4 regions of the Nonomuraea sp. NPDC049400 genome follow, and region 3 is predicted to be linked to each of the others. Evidence: riboswitches for the same ligand, from Rfam matches in the RefSeq annotation. Region 3 holds a riboswitch; each other region holds the start of a gene.

Region 1 (5,628 bases), on a different contig from region 3:
GGGCCCTGGACTCGGTGTCGGGCACGGGGGTGATGGAGCTGCTGCACGAGCTGAACGCGAGCGGCACCACCATCGTGATCATCACGCATGACCGGGAGATCGCCGCCAGCCTGCCCAGGCAGGTGCGGATGCGCGACGGCCAGATCATCTCCGACACCGCGCGGGTCCCCCTGGAGGCGGTGTGATGTCCATGGTGGAGGTGGCGCGCCCGAAATTGCGCCCGGCCAGGATGCGGTCCCGCGACGTGATGCGGGTCGGGGCGGTGGGCCTGCGCACCCGGCCGCTGCGGGCGTTCCTGTCCGCGCTGGGCATCGCCATCGGCATCGCGGCCATGGTGGGCGTGGTCGGACTCTCGTCCTCCTCGGGCGCCGAGCTCGACCGTACGCTCTCCGCGCTCGGCACCAACCTGCTCACGGTCTCGTCCGGCACCACGCTCACGGGCGAGGCCGCGCAGATGCCGAAGGAGGCGGAGTCGATGATCGAGCGCATCGGCCCCGTCCAGGCCGTCTCGTCGATCGGGCGCATGGGCGACGTCAAGGTCTACCGGTCGGAGGAGATCCCCGAGGCCCAGACCAGCGGCATCGCCACGTACGCGGCCCGCCTCGACCTGCCCGCCACCGTGGGCGCGACCCTGCGGAACGGCACCTGGCTCAACGCGGCCACCGAACGCTACCCGGCCGCCGTGCTCGGCTCCTTGGCGGCCCAGCGGCTCGGCGTGGGCTCGGCCTCGCCCGACACGCAGGTCGTGGTGGGAGGGATCCGCTTCACGGTCATCGGGGTCCTGGAACCGGTGGCGCTCGCCACCGACCTGGACAGCGGCGTCCTGGTCGGCTGGCCGGTGGCGGAGTCCAGGCTGGGCTTCGACGGACACCCGACGACGCTCTACACCCGCTCCGACGAGGCCAAGCTGGAGGCCGTACGCCAGGTGCTGGCCGGGACCGCCAACCCGGAGGCGCCCAACGAGGTGGACGTCTCCCGGCCCTCCGACGCCCTCGCCGCCAAGCAGGCGACCAGCCAGGCGTTCGCCAACCTCCTGCTGGGGGTGGGCGCGGTGGCGCTGCTCGTGGGCGGGGTCGGCGTGGCCAACACCATGGTCATCTCGGTGCTGGAACGCCGCGCGGAGATCGGCCTGCGCCGCTCCCTCGGAGCCACGCGCGGCCAGATCCGCACCCAGTTCCTCGCGGAGTCGCTCCTGCTGTCGGCTCTTGGCGGGGGTGGGGGGATCCTGCTGGGGACGGGTGTCACGATGGGGTACGCGCTGTACAGCGGCTGGCCCTCGGTGGTGCCCGCCTGGGCCACCGTCGGCGGCCTCGCGGCGACCCTGGTCATCGGCGCGGCAGCGGGGCTCTACCCGGCGATCCGCGCCTCCCGCCTGTCCCCGACCGAAGCCCTCTCCACCCCCTGACGCCGCACGGCCCCCGCACTCGCACACGACCACGCCGCTCGGCCCCCGGCCCCGCGCACTCGCACTCGACCACGCCGCACGGCCTGGGTGCGCCGTCTCATGCGCGTCGGGGGCTCGGACGCGACGCCTGGCTCGGCTGAGCGGTCACTTGTCCGGCCCGGCCCAGGCGAGGGCGTTGCGGAGCCGGGCGATCAGGCCCAGGTCGTCCACGAACCGGCCCAGGCCGAGGGCCACGCACTCCAGGGGCCGCTCCGCCCTCCGTACCGGCATTCGCAACGACGCCCGCAGCCGCCGCGCGAGCCCCCGCAGCAGCGCGCCGCCTCCTACCAGCACCGCGCCCCGCCCCCCGAGGTCCGCGGCGAGCTCGGCCGGGCATCGCTCGACCGTGTCCATCGCCGCCCGCACGATGGCCTCGACCGGCTGCCTGGTCGCCTCGTAAACCTGCTGGACCGGCAGCCGTACCTCGCGCTCCTGGCCGGTGTCCGGGTCACGGGCACGCATCGTCACGTGCCGGTTCAGCGGTTCCCACTCGGCGCCGATGTGGCGTTTGGCCGACTCGGCCTCGTGCTCGTCGAGGAGGAGGCAGTGTTTGTGCTCGACCAGGCGGACGATGGCCCTGTTGACGGCCTCGCCGCCGCCGGGGACGGCCGTCGTGGCCACGGCGGCCCCGGAAGAGAGCACGGCGATCCTGGCGGAGTCGCGCCCGATGTCGATCACCATGTGCCCCGCGAAGCTGTCGACCGGCAGTCCGGCGCCGAGCGCCGCCGCGAGCGAGTGCGGGATCAGCTCGATCCGCCTGGCGTCCGCCTCGAACGCCAGGTCGCTCAGCGCCGTCCGCTCGATCGGGGTGGAGCTGTCGGGCAGCGCCATGACCAGGCGCGGCCTGGCGAACGGATTGCGCTGCACCTTGCTCAGGAAGTGCCTGACCATGCGCCAGGTGAGCTCGCCGTCGACCGGCAGGCCGCCGCTGACCGGCCAGCACGTCTCGCCGTCGGTCGCGTCCGCGCCGTACGCGATGACCTTGCCGGTGCGGTCGTCGAGCACGACAGCCGAGGGCTCGTCGAGCACGATGCCCTTGCCCCGGGCATAGATGCGCGTGCTCGTGCCTCCCAGATCCACCGCCAGGTCACGGCCGAGGAGGCTCATGGCAGGACCGGGGGCTTGACCATCATGCCGGGTCTATTTCCTGAGCTGCTCCAACCCAACACCAGGAACCGAACGGTTCCCTTTTACCTAGGCGTATCTTGTCCGGCAGCACCCCGACGCCAGGAGGACCGGCAGTGCTCGACTACGACCTCGAGGCCGAACACTACGACGAGACCCGGGGCGGGCTGCCGCGTGCCGTGGCCGCCGCCGACGCCGTGCGCCGCCTCGTATCCGGTGGCACGCTGCTCGACATCGCCTGCGGCACCGGGCTCGTGACGAGGGAGCTGGCCGGTCGGGGGCTGCGGGTGCTCGGGGTGGACGCCTCCGCGGGGATGGCGCGGATCGCCGCCGGGCGCGTGGACGTCGTGCTGGGCGACGCCCGTACGCTGCCCGTACGCGACGGCTCGGTCGACGCGGTCACCACCATCTGGCTGCTGCACCTGCTGGACGACGCCCGCCCGGTGATCGCCGAGGCCGCCCGCGTGCTGCGGCCAGGCGGAGTTTTCGTCACGACGGTCGACAAGGGAGCCGCGCACGGTACGGGAGGGCGCAGGGAGCCGTCCGACCGGGCCGGCCTGGTCGTCGAGGAGGCGGCCAGACACGGGCTCCGGCCGAGCGGCGAGACCCGATTCGTGGGACACGGGCAGGGCTGCTCAGGCCCGGACCCGGTGTTCCGCCTGATGGCGTTCACCCTCGACTGAACGTTGTCGGGTGGGTGGCAGTGCAGTCCCGCAAAGCCGGTGGGGAAGCCGGTTTCGCGTCATAAGCGGGGCCATGCGAAGCTGTGACTGTCCCCAACACCATGGAGGTCCTCATGGCGGATACACCGGAGCAGGAAGTCAGCGAAACTCCCGAGGACGAGATGAAGCGCAAGTTCCGCGAGGCGCTGGAGCGCAAGCGCAACCAGCACGCGGGCTCGGGCGCGGGTGGCAGGGGCGGTGACCCGTCGAAGATCCATGGGTCGCACGGTCCGGCTGCGAGTAAAAGATCGTTCAGGCGCAAGAGCGGCGGCTGAGGCTGGGATTTCCCAGGGGGGTACGGCACTGCCGTGCCCCCTTTTTTCTTTGTGCGGGAAGGTAGATCTTCTGCCCGATTCATGACGAAGTGTTTGCGTATGTCCGGAATGCGTGGTTAGAGTGTTGCCCAATTCACAGCCGGTGGCGTGGACCTCACCCAGGAGGGACAGCCGGCTGGCGCCGAATCCCGATCACTCGGGAACCGGGGACCCATCGCAGTTGGGGTGAATCCGACCACGTGTCGGTAGGGCATCTCCACGCCCGAACCCGCCAGCTAACCCGGTAGGCGAGATGGAGAGGACATATGAACCGCATGCCCGACCGCGTCGCACCCCCGGACAGCGTGATAGCCGCCGCCTACTGAGCGGTCCCTTCCTCAGGCTCGTTTCGCGCTCCGCGTAGCTATCTCCCCTTTGCCAGGTGCTCTGCCTAGCTACGCCCTTTTTCGAGCGAGCGCAACTCCCTGCCCCCGTCGCGAAGGACTTTACTTTTCATGTCTGCACGTTTTGGCCTGCGTTCTCTTGTCCTGCTCACCGCCTGCACCGTAAGTGCGCTCGCCGTCGCCGGCACCGCGGCTCACGCCGACTCGAACGATGATGAGAAGGTCCTGCTCAAGGGCTCGACAACGGCTTCGTACTTCTGGGACGACGCCTCCGGCCGCGCAGGTGACACCGGGCTGCCCGCCAGCGGCAAGCCCATGCAGAAGGGCCTGGCCGCCAGCCCGAGCTGGCCGCTCATGACCGAGGGTTACGTGGTCTACAAGGGCAAGAAGATGCCGTTCTTCGTCGGCGACCGCGGCCCGGGCGTGCCCTCCAACCGCGGGATCATGCTGGACCTGGACGCCAAGACGTTCGCGGAGCTCACCGGCGGCACGTTCAACTCCGACACGCTGCATGTCGACGGCAACGGTGGCCAGGGGCACATCAAGGTCGACTACGTCATCACCAAGTGGGGCAAGGGTCCGGGCAAGAAGAACTACCCCGTTCCGTTCTCGACCCGCGCCTGGGCCGAGCAGGACAACAACCCGGCCGAGCCGCCGCCCGCGGCCGCTGAGACCGCGCCCACCGAGACCGCGCCCACCTCGTTCTCGAAGACCACGGCCGCCGTCCTGGCCGGCGCCGTGGCCGTGGCCGGCGGCAGCGCGGCGCTCACCAGCGACCGCATCCGCGGCCTCATGAATCTCTGACTTCACGGGCTTTACGGGTCGCTACCAGAATGTCATTCTGGTCCTCGTGACCACCCGGGTAGCCGCGAACGGCATCGAAATCGCCTACGAGAGTTTCGGTTTGCACGAGGGCCGTCCCCTGCTCCTCATCATGGGCCTCGGCGCGCAGCTCATCCACTGGGACGAAGGGCTCTGCGAGCTGCTGGCGGAGCAGGGACACCACGTCGTACGGTTCGACAACCGCGACGCGGGCCTGTCCACGCACTTCCACGACAAGGGCGCTCCCACTTTTGGGGCGCCCTCGCCGTACCTGCTGGACGATCTGGCCGACGACGCCGCGGGGCTCATGGAGGCACTCGGATGGCCCGCCGCGCACGTGGTCGGCGCCTCGATGGGCGGCATGATCGCCCAGGCCCTGGCCATCCGCCACCCGGACCGGGTGCTGACCCTGACCTCGATCATGTCCACGCCCGGCCCCTCGGTGGCCCCGCCGACGGAGACCGCGCTCGCCGCCCTCATGGCCAGGCCCCCGGCCGACCGCGAAGCCGTGCTCGCCCAGGCGGTGCAGACCTGGTCGGTCCTCGGCTCGCCCGGATACGAGCTGGACCGCGAGAGGATCCGCGAGCTGGCCGGGCTGGCGTTCGACCGCTGCTTCGACCCCGACGGCACGGCCAGGCAACTCGCCGCGATCATGGCTTCGGGCGACCGCACGGCGCTGCTCGCGGGCGTACAGGTGCCCACGCTGGTGCTGCACGGGGAGGTCGACCAGCTCATCCCGGTCGCCGCCGGCCACGCCACGGCCGCCGCCGTCCCCGGCGCTCGCCTGGTGACCTACCCGGGCATGGGCCACGACCTGCCGCGCCCGCTCTGGCCCGCCATCGTGGCGGAGATCGCCA
Region 2 (5,628 bases), on a different contig from region 3:
CGAGCTGATCGCTTACGACCCCTACCTGCCGCAGGCCCGCGCCGCGCAGATGGGCGTCAAGCTCCTCAGCCTGGAAGAGGTGCTCAAGCAGGCCGACTTCATCACCGTCCACCTGCCCAAGTCCAAGGAGACCCTCGGTCTCATCGGTGACAGGGAGCTGCACCAGGTCAAGCCGTCGGTGCGCATCATCAACGTCGCCCGCGGCGGCATCGTGGACGAGGGCGCGCTCTACTCGGCGATCAAGGAGGGGCGCGTCGCGGGAGCGGGTCTCGACGTGTTCGCCAAGGAGCCGTGCACCGACAGCCCGCTGTTCGAGCTCGACCAGGTCGTCGTCACGCCGCACCTCGGCGCCTCCACGCACGAGGCCCAGGAGAAGGCCGGCACCCAGGTCGCGCGGAGCGTGAAGCTGGCGCTCGCGGGCGAGTTCGTGCCGGACGCCGTCAACGTCCAGGGCGGCGTGGTGGCCGAGGAGGTCAAGCCGGGGCTGCCGCTGGCCGAGAAGCTCGGCCGCGTGTTCACCGCGCTGGCCGGCGAGGTCGCCACGAAGCTCGACGTCGAGGTGCGCGGCGAGATCGCCTCCGAGGACGTGCGGGTGATCGAGCTGGCCGCGCTCAAGGGCGTGTTCACCGACGTGATCGAGGAGCAGGTCACGTACGTCAACGCGCCGCTGCTGGCCAAGGACCGCGGTCTCACCGTGGAGCTGGTGACCAGCTCGGAGAGCCCCGACTGGCGCAACGTGGTGACCGTGCGCGGCCTGCTCGGCGACGGCCGCCAGGTCTCGGTCTCCGGCACGCTCTCCGGCCCTCGCCAGATCACGAAGATCGTCGAGGTCAACGGCTACGAGATGGAGATCGAGCCGACGTCCCACCTGGCGTTCTTCACCTACACCGACCGTCCCGGCATCGTCGGCGTGGTCGGCCGCCTCCTCGGCGAGCACAGCGTCAACATCGCCTCGATGCAGGTGGCCCGCTCCACCAAGGGCGGCAAGGCGCTCATCGCGCTGACCGTCGACTCGGCGATCCCGGCCGAGGTGATCGACCAGATCGTGAGCGAGATCGGCGCTGAGAGCGGCCGCTCGGTGGATCTGGAGGACTGACCGCCCTTTCCGGCCCTGGGGCCGCCACCCGGATCGTTCCGGGTGGCGGCCCTTTGCGTCTCAGCATGCGAGATAGTAGGACATCCAACGAGATTGCTGAGGTACTGTTACTGGAAATGCGCCAGGTTCTCGTACTTATTACCTGCCGCGGCGGGGCCTGTTAGGGCAGGTCGACGACTCGCCGCGGTGAGTGGCGTTGTGTGTCGGCCAGTAAGTCCCATTCGCCCGGTCCGTGATCCGGACCCTGCGAGAGCAGGCTCGGTCGGATTTGCGCTGTGATGGATCCGCAGCGAAGCGAGGACATCCATCACAGCCCTCCGAACGGGTTCGGCAATGAAACGCAGTCCGACGTCCCTCTGGAACGCTCGCGAAATGAGATGAGTCACATGTACGAGATGTATGCCTGGAACCGTTCGGAAGAGCACGAGGACGAGGCCGCGGAGGCCGTGCAGACCGCCCTGGACCGCCGGGACAACGGCGGGGCTCCTCAGAACTCGAGCCGGTAGAACACCGCCGACCGTTTCACGCCCGGTATCGCCCCGGCGACCCAGGCCGAGATCCGGTGCGGCGGCGACAGGCGGTCGAACCCGCCGATGTCGAACGCGCTCACCGCGCTCACGCAGCGCAGCCTCGGATGGATCGACACCAGCTCGCCGGGGCCGTCGATGCCCCAGTGGAGCGTGGCCCCGGCCTTCCGCACGGGCCTGTTGAGCTTCTGCAGCCGGACGCCGAGCCTGCTCATGGCGTCGAAGACGACCTGCCCGCCGGGGAAGCGGTCCACGATCGCCCGCAGCAGTGCCCGGCCGTCGTGCGGGTGGAGGTAGTAGACCAGACCTTCGGCGACGACCAGCGCGGGAGCGTCGTCCGGGACCTGCTCCAGCCACTTCAGGTCGGTGACCGACGAGCCGATCACGCGGTGGCCCGGCCGCTCGGGGAACAGCCGGCCGCGCAGCTCGACGACCTCGGGATAGTCCACGTCGTACCAGCGGACGGTGGGCGGCGGCGCCAGCCGGTAGAAGCGGGTGTCGAGGCCGCAGCCCAGGTGGAGCACGGTGGCTTCGGGGTGCGTGGCGAGGTACGCGGCGGCCCACCGGTCGATGAAGCGGTCCCTGAGCGCGACGGCGGCGGCCAGGGCGGGGCTCATGCCGGTCTTGCGGAAGTCGAAGTCGATCCTGCCGACCGCTTCGAGGGCCATGTCGTCGCCGAGAATCGGGTGCCGTGATCTCGCGTCGAGCGCGCGTCCGTACAGGGTGGCGAGGAGCGTCGCCTTCTCCTCGGTGAGTTGCACCTTTTCTGGCGCCATGCCTCAACGCTAACGCCGCGCGCGCCGGCGCGAGCGCGCCCAGCAAGGCCGCGTTGTGCGCGCCGCCGCCCCGCGCAGGGGCGACGATCGATGACGACAGCGCCACGGCTACGCCGCCGATGCGCTTGACGAGCTATTTCCCGCGCACAGTGCGGAGACGGGCGCCGTCGTCTCGATGTCGCCTTGCTGACGTGCGGCGCGCCTCCTACACGGTCGCCTTGAGCGTGGCGGGCGCCGGGGCGCTGAGCTGCTCTTTCAGCTTGCCCCAGAGGCGCACACCCTTGGGGTCGGGGCGGACGGCGCCCACGAAGGAGTTCCTGCGCCAGGCGTTCAGGCGCTCCTCCTTGACCACGTCACCCGTGCGCGGCGCGTGGACCATGTAGCCGGGGCGGGAGATCATCCCGACGTGCCCGAGGTTGTGGAAGAAGACCAGATCGCCGGGCTTGAGGTCCTTCCAGGCGATCTTCTTGTCGAACGCGGCGTACTGTTCGCGCGCGGTGCGGGGCAGCTCGATCCCCCCGTGCTGGTACGCCCTGAGCATGAGCCCGGAGCAGTCATATCCGCTCGGGCTGGCGCCGCCCCACACGTACGGGGTGCCGCGCTTGCTCATGGCGAAATTGAGGGCGATCTTCCAGGCGGGCTTCGGCGCCTGCTGTTGCCGGATGCGTTTGATGTCCGCGCCGGTCAGGGTGGTGGGGTCGGTCAGAGTGGTGGGGTCGTCCTTGGGGGCTGCCTGGGCGGGGGTGGCCAGAATGAGCCCGACGGCGCCCGCCGCCAGGGCAATGGCAATGCGAGACAGGGGTCTGTCCTTCCATGCGGCCGGCCGGGTTAGCTGACGGGCTCGGGCCTGGAAGTAGCCCTACGGCATGGGGGTGCCGATTCGCCCCAGGGGGAAAGTGGGTCCCCGGCTCCACGCAACCGCTGCGTGGATTAGGCTCGACGGACTCTAACGAAACGGTCAAAGGATGGCAATAGGGGCAAAACGGACGTCCGGGAAATGAGAACCGAAGTCCGATAGATGAGATGGAGTGTTCGTCAGTCGAGACGACGCGGTAAGGTACGGCTCATGGAGTCGCGTAACATCCGTCTGGCAGTCATCCCCGGTGATGGCATCGGCACCGAGGTCGTGGCCGAGGGCCTCAAGGTCCTGGAGGCAGTGGGCACGAAGATCGAGCCCACGCATTATGACCTCGGCGCCGCACGCTATCACCGCACCGGCGAGACCCTGCCCGACGCGGTGCTGGAGGAGCTGCGCGGCTACGACGCGATCCTGCTCGGCGCCGTGGGCGACCCCAGCGTCCCGCCGGGCATCCTCGAGCGCGACCTGCTGCTCAGGCTGCGCTTCGAGTTCGACCACTACGTCAACCTGCGCCCGGTCAAGCTGTTCCCCGGCGTGGAGACCCCGCTGGCCGACACGCCCGCAGAAGACATCGACATGATCGTCGTCCGTGAGGGCACCGAGGGCCTCTACGCGGGCACCGGCGGCGTCATGCGGCGCGGCACGCCGCACGAGATCGCCACCCAGGAGTCGCTCAACACCGCCCACGGTGTCGAGCGCGTCGTGCGCTACGCCTTCGAGAAGGCCAAGTCGCGCCCCCGCAAGAAGCTGACCCTCGTCCACAAGACCAACGTGCTCACCTACGCCGGCGACCTCTGGCAGCGCACGGTCAACCGCGTGGCGGAGGAGTTCCCCGAGGTCACGACCGACTACTGCCACATCGACGCGGCCTCGATGTTCTTCGTGAGCCAGCCCGAGAGGTTCGACGTGGTCGTCACCGACAACCTGTTCGGTGACATCATCACCGACCTCGGCGCGGCCATCGCCGGCGGCATCGGCCTGGCGGCCAGCGGCAACATCAACCCCGAGCGGACCGCCCCCAGCATGTTCGAGCCGGTGCACGGCAGCGCGCCCGACATCGCCGGCCAGGGCAAGGCCGACCCGACCGCGACCATCCTGTCCGTCGCCATGCTCCTCGACCACCTCGGGCTGCACGCCGAGGCGGCCAAGGTCGAGCAGGCGGTCGCCGACGACATCCTCGAGCGGCTGACCGGCTGGACCGGCCGCACCACTCACGAGATCGGTGACGACATCACCGCGCGAGTATCCGGCTAGGGACCGCCTAGCCCCGCAAGCGCCTGGTGGTCCGCAGAGGACCGCCGGGCGCTTTTTCGCGTCCAAACGGCCTAACCACCCCATCGGCCGCTTGCCATCCCATATAGCGAGACAATAAGAAGTACGGGGCTGCTTGCGAGCAGTGCCACCCGCCACCGCCTATCCGCAGTCTTCTGTAGATTTGGGCAGATTTCGCAGAGAGAAGGACCTCCGTCATGACCATCGCTCAGAAGCTCAGCTTCGACGTGCAGCTATCCGACCACGCTCGCACCGCGGCCGAGCGGGAGCAGGTACTGGCGAACCCCGGTTTCGGGCAGATCTTCACGGATCACATGATCTCGATCGACTACACCGAAGGGCAGGGCTGGCACGACGCCAAGCTCATGCCGTACGGCCCGCTCTCGCTCGACCCGGCCACTTCGGTCTTCCACTATGCGCAGGAGCTGTTCGAGGGGCTCAAGGCGTATCGCCAGGTCAACGGCTCGATCGTGACGTTCCGCCCGTACGCGAACGCCGCCCGTTTCAACCGCTCGGCCGTCCGGATGGCCATGCCGGAGCTGCCCGAGGAGACGTTCGTGGAGTCGCTCGAGCTCCTTGTCGACACCGACAAGGAGTGGGTGCCCACGACCGAGGGCCACAGCCTCTACCTGCGCCCCTTCATGATCGCCACCCAGGCGGGGCTGGGCGTGAACTACCCGTCGAAGTCGTACAAGTACCTGGTCATCGCCTCCCCGGCGGCCTCGTACTTCACGGGTGGCGTCAAGCCGGTCTCGGTGTGGCTGTCCACCGAGTACACGCGTGCCGCCCCCGGCGGCACGGGCTTCGCCAAGTGCGGCGGGAACTACGCTGCCGCCTTCGTGGCGCAGCGGCAGGCGGTGGAGAACGGCTGCGACCAGGTGGTGTGGCTGGACGCCCACGAGCACAAGTACGTCGAGGAGATGGGCGGGATGAACCTGTTCTTCGTCTTCGGCGACAAGCTCGTCACCCCTGCCCTGACCGGCACCCTGCTGCCCGGCATCACCAGGGAGTCGATCCTGGAGCTGGCCGGCGATCTGGGTCTGGAGACCGAGGAGCGCCTCATCTCGGTCGACGAGTGGCAGGCGGGGTGCGAGTCCG
Region 3 (5,628 bases):
AGACATCGACGTCGACCGCACGAAGCTGAAGAAGATCGGCCTGGAGATGCAGGACGACGCCGGCATGACCCTGAAGCAGGGCGAGGCCCTGTACGGCCAAGACGTCCGCGATGGCTGGAAGCTGCCTGTTGTCCTCCCGGAGCAGTTCGATGCGCTGCGGAACCTGGTCAACTGGGAGCCCGGGGACTTCACGATGAACCACTGGTTGTTCGGTAACACCGCGAACTTCCTGCAATGGGATTCTTTGGTGCGGCTGGACTACAACCTCATGGGCTTGGGGGAAGCGATCAGGGACACAGCCGTCGTCGTCTACCGCAACTACTCCAACATCGGCTCCCTCGCCTTGGCCAGCGGTGTCAACTACGACAGAGCGGAAGGGCTGTTCGACTCGTACCGCCCGGCGACGGATTGGCTCACCAACCGGCAGGACGACGGGTATGCGACCTTGTGGACAAAGGAACCCTGGGTCGAGGAGGACGTCTCGCGGCACGACGCGCCGGCTGTCAAGTTCTACCTGGACAGTGGCGACTGGAACGCGATGAGCCAGCGGGGCACGCTCTGCTCCGACCTCGCCAGCCTGTTTGTCGGCTTCCAGCAGACCGTCGAGGACCGCGCCCGGCAGTTCTCGGACGCCTGGCCGGGACGGACGTCGGAGTACGCGCACGCGTACCTGCGTGTGATGCATGCGGACGCGCGTGTCCTCGCCTACGCCTGCGGAGCCACCGGCCAGGCATTGTCCTGGCTCTCCGGCAGGCTGATGCAATACCAGGCGGAGTTCGAGAGCACTGTCAAGCTCGGCGACCTGGAGATCGACGACGACCTGCCCAACTGGATGTGGCCCTCGGGGGGCGGGGCCCACGACCGGGCCCGCGACTACCTCCGCGAGGTGAACCGGTCTGTCGCCGTTGCGCACGAGATGCTCCCGGACGGGCTGGACCGCGTGTCTAATGGAGGCGTCGATGCCAGCCCGGCAGTGAGCTGGTACCAGGACGGGAAACTCCAGGACGGCTACTGGGGGGAGCTGGAGGCCGAGCTACGCTCGATCACCCCTCTCGCCTCATAGGTGACATGCCCTCTCGCCCGCGGGGCACGGGGAGGCATTCGGGGAGCCGGGGGCAGGCGGGGCAGGATCTCCGCGGCGCAGGCCGTCGCAACCGAGGCACAAGTGGATCACCAGTGGGCTCTGTGATGCTCCGCGGGTAAGCGAAAACGCGTCGCAGGAGACACACACATGAGGAAGAAGGCGTTATCCACCGCGGCAGCCGCCCTGACCGCACTGGCGGCCGTGACCGTGGCAGCTCCCGCACCCGCGTCCGCCGCGGCCGTGACGATCAACGTCGAGCGCGCCCACGCCGAGACGGTGCGCGAGTGGATCGACCCGTTCACCTGTCCGACGAACACGGTGCTCACCGGCCGCTCGCACTACGGCGACGAAAACGCCCCCACCACCTACTACTGCAGCTTCATCTTCATCAACGGCGAGCAGGCCCAGGTGTATCTGGGCGACTGGACCTCCCGCCAGAAGGAGAGCAGGTCCGACTACAGCGCCCCCGACCACCACGCGGTCGCCGGCAGGTGGCACGAAGGCGACGAGAACGGCTACACGAGGTACCGCACCGCCACCATCTACTGGCGGGGCCAGCGGGTGCTGTTGGCCAACGGGGACATCAGCGGTGCGTACAGGGAGAGCAGCCATACCTGGCACGCGGACGAGAACAAGGTCATGACCGGTCGTCTGCACAACGGGGACGAGAACGGCAATACCTGGTACCGGTTCGCCACCGTGACCTTCGCGGGCTGATCCCGCCGACCGCCGCCGCCTCGCGCGTGATCGCACTTCGAAAGGAACCGAAGACATGAGAACGTACGGCAAGGCCCTGTCCGTCGTCGCCGTGGCCGCCGCCCTGTCGGCCACCACCATGGCCTCTCCTGCCTCGGCGGAGGTGACGATCAAGATGGAACGCGTCTACACCGAGACCGTGCGGGAATCGAGGGGCACCCAGTTCACCTGCCCGCCGAACCAGGTGCTCACCGGCCGCTCGCACTACGGCGACGAGGATGCCCCCACCACCTACTACTGCAGCCGGATTCTGATCAACGGCGAGCAGGTCCAGGTGCACGCCGGAGACTGGACCTCCCCCCAGAGGGAGAGCAGGTCCGACTACAGTGCTCCCGACAACCAGGTGGTCGTCGGCAGATGGCACCAGGACGACGAGAACGGCGACACGAGGTACCGCAGCGCCGCGCTGTACTGGCAGGGACAGCAGGTGCGGCTGAGAGACGGGGACACCAGCGGTGAGTACAAGGAGAGCAGCCACAGCTGGCAGGCAGGGTACGGCAAGGTCATGACCGGTCGTATCCACTACGGGGACGAGAACGGCAAGACCTGGTACCGGTTCGCCACCGTGTCGTTCGAGGGCTGATCTCCCGCGCAGGTCCCGCTCTGGGGGAGGGGCGAATCGGTGGACGTCAGGAGCGCGCGAGCGCCTCACCGGCGTCCACCGTTCTCACCTTGCTCTGCTCAGACAGCGCGGCGGCCCAGGCCGCGCAACTGGTCGGCGGTCAGCGCGGAGACGTTCTGGTCGATGGGGGACTCGGTGTACTGGTGGATGGTCCAGGACTTCCAGTCGGCGGGCGGGGTGACCGCTCCCTTGGCCTTGCTGTAGTGGGCGACCCACAGCGGGTATTCGGCCAGGCCCTTGCCGTAGGTGTTGGCGAAGTTCCAGCCGCTGTAGAACATCGGGGTGATTCCGGTCTTGGTCTTCACGTACGACAGCCACTCCTTGGCCCAGGCGTTGACCTCGGCGACGGACTGGCCGTCGGTGGTCTCCAGGTCGAGGACCAGCAGGTCGCCGGGCTTGGCGGGCTGCGAGTTCACCGCGGACAGGAAGTGCTCGGCCTCCGCGATGGGGTCGTTGCCGGGGTGGCCGTAGTGGTAGGCCCCGCGGACGATGCCCTTCTTGCCCAGCTCGCGCCAGTGCCTGGCGAAGGAGGCATCGCGGAAGCTCGTGCCCTCCGTCGCCTTGATGATGCCGAACTGGGCCTCGCTGGCATTCCAGTCGTACAGGGGCTCGTAGTTGGAGATGTCCAGACCGTAGGTGAGAGGTCCGCTCTCAGGGTGGGATTCGCGCGTCGGGACGTGGCCGGCGTCCGATGCGAACGCCGTGGTGGCCACGCCCGCGATGGCGGTGGTTCCGGCGAGGATCGCACCGGCGACGGCGAAGCTGAGGCGCTTGGTGTGGGGATCGAGGCGATTCTTGAGGGTGTGGGCGATTGCGGCAAGCCGAGGCTCGGGCATGACGACATTGACTCCTTGCTTCCATGCCGCCTACCGGGTTAGCTGACGGGTTCGGGCCTGGAAGTGCCCTACGGGCGCAGCCTGGGCTGGCGTCCGATTCACCCCAAATGATGGGTCCCCGGCTCCGCGAGGCGCGGATTCGGCGGCCGTACACCGCCCCGGAGGGCAAGCGCACGGTCCGGTCAACCAAGCGGCAACGATGCGGCGAAAGCTCGTCACATCTATGTCGCGATGAGGCAAAAGATAGACATATGTCCATAGATAGCGCAAATAGGGCAAATTGGATTCGCGGATGCCGGCCACTGAACGGCACTGAAGCGCCGTGCCTGTAGGGGTTGTGGGACTTGGTAAAAATTTGGGGGCCGCCGACACAGATGGGGCGAAGTATTCTGGCGTTCCTATTGTGAACGTGCACCATTCCACGGGTCAGGGTGATGCGGTTGACGCCATGAGGCCCGTCTCCCCGCCGCATCGGCGAGATCGCCGGTCCTGGGGGATGATACGCCCGCGTTGTTCACAGGTGCCGGTGCTTTCTATGCTCGGCGTGTGCTGGGAAGAGACGACGAGAGCCAACTGCTCGAGTCGTTGCTGCGGCACGCCGCCGAGGGACGCGGCGGCGGGGTGATACTGCACGGCGAGCCCGGGATCGGGAAGACCGCGCTGCTGTCACACACGTTGGAGCGGGCCGCCGGGTTCCGGGTGCTTCGCGCGGTCGGTGTCGCGCCGGAGGCCGAGCTCGCGTACGCGACGCTGCATCAGCTCCTGCTCCCCGTGCTCGGGCGTGCCCACGAGCTGCCGGGACCGCAGGCGCAGGCCCTGCGCGTCCTGTTCGGGCGCGCGTACGGCGCGCCACCCGATCCGTTCCTGGTGGGTCTGTCGACCCTGTCGCTGCTGTCCCTGACGGCCGGCGAGAAGCCGGTGTTGTGCGTCATCGACGACGCGCACTGGGCGGATCGGCCGACGCTGAAGACCCTGGCGTTCGTCGCCCGCCGGCTGGACGACGAGCCCATCGCACTGGCGCTGGCCGCGCGCGCCGACGAAGGCCACAGCACCGACCTGCCCGACCTGCGCCGCATCCCGCTCATGGGGCTCAAGCCCGAAGCGGCCAGGGCGCTGCTGGCCGAGCGCGCAGGCGGGCGGCGGCTCAGCGAGGGCGAGCGGGACCGCCTGCTGACCGTCACCGGCGGGAATCCCCTGGCCCTGCTCGAGCTTGCCGGAAGCAGGATCCCGCCGGAGGGCACACATGAGCCGCCGGCCATGACCGATCGGCTGCAGCGGTCGTTCCTGGACAGGATCCGAGCGCGGCACGCCGGATCATTGCCGCTGCTCCAGCTGATCGCCGCCGACGGCTCGGGCAGCGTCGAGACCATCGAGAAGGCGGCCACGTCCCTGGGGCTCGCCACCGACCCGCTGCACCGGGCCGAACTCGACGAGATCCTGACGTACGACGGGACGCGGCTGGTGTTCCGGCATCCGCTGATCCGATCCGCGGTCTACCACAGCGCCACGGGCAACCGGCGCGGCGCGATCCACCGTGCCCTCGCCGCGGCCTTCGACACCCCGGCCGACCAGCACCGCCACGCCTGGCACCTCGGGCAGGCCGCCGTCGGGCCCGACGAGCACGCCGCCGACCGGCTCGAGCGCTCGGCCGAACAGGCGGCCCTGCGCGGGGGCCCCGCCGCGGCCATGGCCGCGCTGTCGCGGGCGGCCGACCTCACGATTGACGGCCCGGGTAGGGGACGGCGGCTGTGGAGCGCCGCGCACGCCGCCGCACAGGGCGGGTTCACCGCCGCGGCTGCCGAACTGCTGGACCAAGCTGAGCGCGAGACCTCCCTGGACGAGACGGACCGGATCGCCGTGGCCGTCATGCGGGCCGTCGTGGCCGAGTTCGCCGGTTCCCCGCAGGACGCGATGGACCTCATCAAGCCCTGGATCCCGCGCGCGCTGCGGATCGACCGGCGCCGCTTCACCCCGACCGTCGCGATGTACGGCAACCTCGGTGTCCGCGCCGACCGGCCGCAGGCCTGGTCCGACCTCGCCGGCTGGCTCGACGAGATCACGCCGGCGCCGGACGACCCGGAGGACGCGGTGCTGCTGCTCCTCCGGGCCGCCGGGCGGGCACGCACGGGCCGCGACCCAGGACCGGTGGTGCGCGACCGCACAGCGGTCGAGTCGCTCACTGATCCGATCATGATGACCCTGGCCGGGTCGATCGCTCGCGCGCTCGGCGACCACGAGCTGAGCAGGCGCCTGTACCGCAATGCCGGGCAGCTGGCGCGCAACAGCGGTTCACTCGGCGCGCTCGCGTGGAACCTCGAGTACCAGGCCGC
Region 4 (5,628 bases), on a different contig from region 3:
GAACAGCAGGATGGCGCCCAGAGCGGCGCCCAGAGCGCCGATGAACGTGCCGTAGAGGACGTCGTTGTGCTTGGCGTGGCCCAGCTCGTGCGCCACGACCAGCTCGACCTCCGGCTGCGGGGCCTTGAGCAGCGTGTCGTAGACGACGATCCTGCGCGTGGCGCCGAAGCCGGACACGTACGCGTTGAGCGCCGTCGTCCGGCGCGAGGCGTCGGCGACCAGCACGTCCTCGACGGGCACGCCGTCGCGCTGCGCCATGGCGAGCAGGCTCGTGCGGAGTTGACCCTGCCGCATGGGCGTGAAGTCGTTGAACAGCGGCTCGAACACCACCGGATAGATGAACGACACCGCCAGCGTCAGCACGAACGCCCCGACGGCGGCGGGGATCCACCAGCGCCTGAACCTGCGGGCCAGCGCCACGAGCACGAGCAGCATGAGGCAGAGCAGGAACGCCTCGACGCCGATGTTCTTCAGCCGGTCGCCGGTCCAGGACCCCCAGTCCTGGGTGGACAGTCCGTAGTCGCGCAGCAGCGTCTCGAACCAGATGCCGAGCGGCAGCTTGACCAGCTCGACGATGGCGGTGATGACGACGACGCCGAGCACCACCCGTACCCACCAGGGGCCCTTGAGCCAGCCCACCGCCCTCGCGCCGAACGGGGTGGCCACGAGCAGCCCGGCGAGGACGAGTGTGAGCGCCAGCGACAGGTAGCTCGGCACGGTGGTGGCCGCGTCGAACGCCTTGCTTCTGGCGATCTGCGCGGCGGTGAAGTCGCGCGCGGGGTCTGGCGGACCGGAGGCCAGGATGCGCCAAGGGGTGCTGAAGGCGGCCACGGCCAGAATGATCAGGCCGAGCAGCACGGCCGCCGCCCCCGCCTGCCGCCTCAGCCGCCGCTCATCCGCGGCTTCGCGCGGTCCGTCCCCGTTCACGGACACACCCTCCCCATACCCCTCATCTGCCGCCGCCCCCTGTCCGGCGCTTACCCCCTCGACGTCGTCCGTATCTCGCTGTTCGCCCATCAGCCTCCCCCTCACGCGAGCTGGTCTCGCACGTAGTCGCGCCACCGTGCGGTCAGCGTGGCCGCGGAGAGCCCCAGCGCGGCGAGTGCCTGGTCGACGCCGACTGCCCGGGCATCACGGTAGAGCCTCACCAGGGTCTCCTCACCGAACCGGTCAGCGAGGAAGCGACACGCGAGCCAGGCTTCCTGATACGCCCGCGCGAGCCGCAGGGGATCCCGCCCGTCGGCCGCGAAAGCGGCAGATCCGGGCAACTCACCCGGCAGACGGCCGGACCGCACCTCGGCGGCGAGCTCGGCGGCGGCGGTCCTCACGGGGAGCCCGGAGTCGCGGTATCCGACGTAGTCGGCGAACCCCTCGTAGAGCCAGACGGGCAGGCGGTCGGTGCCCGCCGCGACGTGGGTGAGCTCATGGGCCAGTACGACGTCCTTGCCGGTGGAGTTCAGCTTGGCGAAGAACTCGGGGACGATGATCACCCGGCCGCCGTCGGCCATCGCGGCCAGCCCGTCAACCCGCCCCACCCCGGCCAGCCGGGCCGCTTCCGCGGCGGAGCCGGGAACGACGATCAGCGGTCGTACTGGCCGGCCGAGCACGTCCGAGACCCGCTGCCCGGCCACGTCGGCTCTGCGTGCGAGTTCGCGGAGCTCACCGGGTGGGGTGTGGTGGCCGACGACGGCGGACCGCGCGCCGCGGACGACGACCGCGTCGTCACGCCACAGGTGGCGGGCCTCCGGCGGGAGGGCCGGCGAATCGGGGGTGGGGGCGCTGGCGGGGGCGACGGCGAGGAGCACGATGGAGACCACCGCGACCCGCCGACTCACCCACCTGGACACGATGCCCGATCGTAGTCGCCCCACAAGGGCCACATCCGCCGCTTACGTGTGCGCCGACGCGGCGGGACGAGCCCCGCCCGAACCAGCCGACGCAGCAGGACGAGCCCCGCCCGAACCAAAGGGTTCGGGCGGGGCTTGGTCACAGGCCGGGACGGACCGCGCCCACGAAGGACGCCTTACGCCATCCGCCCAGCTTGTCGATGCGCACCCGTTCGCCTGTCCGCGGCGAGTGGATCATCTTGCCCTTGCCGACGTACATGCCCACGTGGCCGAGCCCGTTGAAGAACAGCAGGTCGCCGGGCTGGAGGTGCCGCCAGGAGACCTTCTTCCTGATGCGGGCGAACTGGCTGCTCGCCACGCGCGGGAGCTTCACCCCGGCCTTCTTCCAGGCGTACTGGACGAGGCCGGAGCAGTCGAACGAACCAGGACCTGTGCCTCCGTACCGGTACGGGTCACCGATCTGGTTCTTGGCGGCTGAGACAGCCTTGCGGGCCTTGGACTTCTGCCGGGCCACCTTGACCGCCCTCAGCGTTGCGGCCTTGGCCGACGTCGAGGTCTGGGCGGTCGTGGCCGCCTTGGCCGTCGAGACCGACGTGCTGGTGGCCGCCTGAGCCGTTGGGGCATGGAGGACCAGACCTCCGGCCGTCACGGTCATCGTGAGCGCTACGCCGCTCATGGCAAAGCGGGACAGACGGGGGTTATGCAGGGAGGTAGACAGGATTTCTCCTTGACTCTTCCACGAATGCCTACCGGGTTAGCTGACGGATTCGGGCCTGGAAGTAGCCCTACGGCGCGGTCTACGCGCCGATTCACCCCTGATCCCTGGGAACTGGGATCGCTGGGTCCCCGGCTCCGTGCCTCCTGGCTGCACGGACTCGGCAGGCCACCGCCCGATCAAGAGGTTGATACGGGGATATGGGGCGGTGACCAGCGGATCTTTATCTGTCTCACATCGGTAGGGACCGATGCGGGTTCGCGGAGGACATGGCTCGTTCACCGCGACGTCGCCAGAAGCTACGCCGAACCGTCAAGAATCGGCAAAGCGAGACATGGGCTGTAAAGATCAGATAAAGGGGTCTGTAAGAGTGGAAATCGCTGCTGGAGCGCCAGGCTCTGTTATCGAAATGTGACACTGCTCACACTTCTTTTCGCAGGCGTTTGTCAGATCGCGATTGTCGCCTTTTTCACATTTGCCCCGCCGCAGCCATCTACTATGGTGCATAGAAGAAAGCGTGCGCGATCGTTCAGCCACTCACCGTTTGAGGACCGGGAAGCGCGCCTACGGGCGGACGACGCCCACGATGGGGCCGCCGTAGGAGGAGAGCTTGACGACTTTGACCACGTCGCCGGTTTGGGGCGCGTGGACGATGTCCCCGTTGCCGGCGTAAATGACGACGTGGCCCAGGCTCGAGGTGAAGATGAGGTCCCCGGGCTGGAGATCGTTCAAATCGACCCTGCGGTTGGCCCCCCACGCCCACTGCTGCCACGTCGTACGCGGCAACGACACGCCGCCGGCGCGCCATGCCGCCTGGGTAAGGCCCGAGCAGTCATAGCCTCGTGGACCGGTCCCGCCGTAGATGTACGGCTTGCCCACCTGGGCGTAGGCGAAGCGCAGGACGGCGGCGGCGTTGCCGGAGGCGGGGCCGCTGTACTTGATGCCGACGCTGTTCGGGTTGCCGGGATTGTAGGCGCCCAGTCGCCTCAGCAGCTTCTTCTGCTGGGCGATCAGCTTCAGGATCTCCGCGCGTTCCTTCTCGACGCCGTCCCGCTCCTTGTCCGCGACCTCCAGCGCCTCCTCCGCCTTGTCGCGCTCGGCCTTCAGCCCGCGGTTCTCACGGTCGAACGCGGCCAGCTTCTCCGCCCGCTCCTTCGACAGCTGCCCGGTCAGCGTCAGCGCCGTCAGCAGGGCCTCGGGGTTGTCCGTGCCGATCAGCCCGGGCAAGGAGGTCAGGTCGGTGCCGAGTTTGTAGCTGTTGACGGCCATGCCGATCACCTCGGCCCGCAGGTCCGCGACGGTCGCCAGCTTGCGCTTGTAGCTGTCGTTCAGCTTGGTGTAGGAGCTCTTGGCCTTCTTGTACCGCTCATTGGCCGTGTTGAACTGTTCGACGACCTTGTCGGCCTTGTCGTTGAGCTTCTCGAGCTTGGCCTTGGCCTGCCGGAGTGTGGGTTTGGGATCAGCGAGGGCAGGGCCTATCGGGGACAGGAGCAGCCCGAACGCGAGACCCGCGGCCACCGGCATCCTGCCAAACCTCACTGTGTCGCCTCCCAGGGATGATATCTGGGGCGAAATAGTACAGAAGTGGCGGGTGAGGCATCCCCTAAACGTGGCAAATCGTGATGGAGCGCCAACCCAGCCGGTCCGTAATCTAGGCCCGCCCCAGCCTGCGCAGCAGCAAGCCAGACGGAACGGGTCTGGCTCCCATCCGCCTGACGGACTCGGCCACCTCGCGGTCCGACGACACCACGGCGATGGCCCGGCCGGGCGGCTCGGCGCGGACGAGCTGGCGGATCAGGTCGTCGGCGATCTCCCCTGGGTCGCTGAACAGCACCCGCACCCCGCGCGGCGCCACCACCTGCACGGGGGCGTTGAGCTCCGCCCCGTCGAACACCACGGTCACCTCGACCCTGGTCTGCGCCACCAGCCCGCCGAGCCCGGTCATCAGCCGGTTGCGCTGGTCGGCGAGGGTGAGGGTGCCGTAGCCGGTCTTGGTGACGTTGTAGCCGTCGATGATCAGATGGACCTGCGGCAGGGCCAGGAGCTGGTCGAGCAGCTGCGGGTCGTCGTCGGCGAGGGCGCGTGCGGGCACGCCGCGCACGCCGGGCCGCTCGCCGGTGATCGCGGCGACCGAGTCGGCGGGCCGGGTGATCGTCGTGGGCAGAGCCAGCTCCCTGCGCAGCCCGGCGGAGGCGTCCTGCAGCGCGTCGAGCAGCACCCTGATGCGGGCGTCCTCGATGCTCCTGCCCTCGCGGGCCGCCCGGCGCGAGGCCTCGAGCTGCTTCTCCACGTCCGCCAGGCGCTCGCGCAGCCGCCGCAGCTCGGACTCGCCCGCGACGGAGGAGGCCGAGGCGGCCGCCCTGGCCTCCTCAGCCGCGTGCTCCATCTCCTCGGCGTGATGGACCGCGGCCTTGGCCCGCTCGCGGGCGTCGTGCAGCTTGCGCCGCAGGTCGGAGTTCTCCGCGCGGGCCACCCTGATCTGCTCGCGCAGCCGGTCGGACTCCTCCTTGGCGGCGCTCTTCTGCGCGGCGAGCTGCTCACGCAGCCGGGTGACCGCCTCCTCGCGCTCCGACCCCTCGGCCGCCACCGCCGACTGCTCCAGGTCGGTGCGGGCGACCTCGATCATCTCGGCCCAGCCGGGCGGCCTGGTGAGGTACGCGGCCGCGGCCACGAGCACGGGGTCGGCGGCGGGCGGCACGTTTCCCTCGGCCAGCGAGGCGACCAGCTCGGGCCAGCCGGCGGCCACCGATTCGGCCACCAGCTCGCGGAACTTCTTGTCGTTCTCGAGCTGCGCCGCGATGGGCGCGCTGCCGAGCTTGGCCCGCTTGCGGGGGTCGAATTTGGCGATACCGCGCAGCGGCGGAGGCACGGAGGCAGCGGGCATCGTCCCGAGGACCTGAGACGCCAGATCGACGACATTTAGCCGCACCTGCTCGGGAAGCGGGCGAGACAGGCCTTCACCCGCTGAACTCATCCCACTTGTCCCTTCGTGACATGCCCTTTCAGACAAGGGTACGGCTGCCGCGTACCTGACCGTAACGGTCACCTTTGTATGGACGAGCGCTT

What was found. A riboswitch is a leader RNA that binds a small molecule or an ion and turns the genes downstream of it on or off. The one in region 3 is predicted to bind cyclic di-AMP.
Region 1: linked by a shared signal. The riboswitch ahead of ACIBVN_RS15815 (hypothetical protein) and the one ahead of ACIBVN_RS32310 (glycoside hydrolase family 25 protein) in region 3 are both predicted to bind cyclic di-AMP.
Region 2: linked by a shared signal. The riboswitch ahead of ACIBVN_RS36160 (C40 family peptidase) and the one ahead of ACIBVN_RS32310 (glycoside hydrolase family 25 protein) in region 3 are both predicted to bind cyclic di-AMP.
Region 4: linked by a shared signal. The riboswitch ahead of ACIBVN_RS11565 (C40 family peptidase) and the one ahead of ACIBVN_RS32310 (glycoside hydrolase family 25 protein) in region 3 are both predicted to bind cyclic di-AMP.

Annotation. Positions count from the first base shown of each region.
Region 1 covers NZ_JBITMP010000009.1:95,892-101,519, reverse strand. The annotation lists gene ACIBVN_RS15840 (ABC transporter ATP-binding protein) at 1-185, shown strand, start outside; gene ACIBVN_RS15835 (ABC transporter permease) at 185-1,405, shown strand; gene ACIBVN_RS15830 (rod shape-determining protein) at 1,550-2,551, opposite strand; gene ACIBVN_RS15825 (class I SAM-dependent methyltransferase) at 2,686-3,252, shown strand; gene ACIBVN_RS15820 (DUF5302 domain-containing protein) at 3,366-3,566, shown strand; cyclic di-AMP (ydaO/yuaA leader) riboswitch at 3,736-3,871, shown strand; gene ACIBVN_RS15815 (hypothetical protein) at 4,061-4,753, shown strand; gene ACIBVN_RS15810 (alpha/beta fold hydrolase) at 4,800-5,628, shown strand, end outside.
Region 2 covers NZ_JBITMP010000028.1:140,058-145,685, forward strand. The annotation lists gene serA (phosphoglycerate dehydrogenase) at 1-1,096, shown strand, start outside; gene ACIBVN_RS36155 (class I SAM-dependent methyltransferase) at 1,584-2,399, opposite strand; gene ACIBVN_RS36160 (C40 family peptidase) at 2,605-3,009, opposite strand; cyclic di-AMP (ydaO/yuaA leader) riboswitch at 3,202-3,346, opposite strand; gene ACIBVN_RS36165 (3-isopropylmalate dehydrogenase) at 3,466-4,512, shown strand; gene ACIBVN_RS36170 (branched-chain amino acid aminotransferase) at 4,728-5,628, shown strand, end outside.
Region 3 covers NZ_JBITMP010000023.1:113,240-118,867, reverse strand. The annotation lists gene ACIBVN_RS32325 (hypothetical protein) at 1-1,063, shown strand, start outside; gene ACIBVN_RS32320 (hypothetical protein) at 1,232-1,801, shown strand; gene ACIBVN_RS32315 (hypothetical protein) at 1,857-2,423, shown strand; gene ACIBVN_RS32310 (glycoside hydrolase family 25 protein) at 2,522-3,298, opposite strand; cyclic di-AMP (ydaO/yuaA leader) riboswitch at 3,311-3,453, opposite strand; gene ACIBVN_RS32305 (AAA family ATPase) at 3,845-5,628, shown strand, end outside.
Region 4 covers NZ_JBITMP010000006.1:329,228-334,855, forward strand. The annotation lists gene ACIBVN_RS11555 (M48 family metallopeptidase) at 1-927, opposite strand, end outside; gene ACIBVN_RS11560 (hypothetical protein) at 1,029-1,847, opposite strand; gene ACIBVN_RS11565 (C40 family peptidase) at 1,987-2,523, opposite strand; cyclic di-AMP (ydaO/yuaA leader) riboswitch at 2,576-2,738, opposite strand; gene ACIBVN_RS11570 (NlpC/P60 family protein) at 3,127-4,086, opposite strand; gene ACIBVN_RS11575 (NYN domain-containing protein) at 4,214-5,536, opposite strand.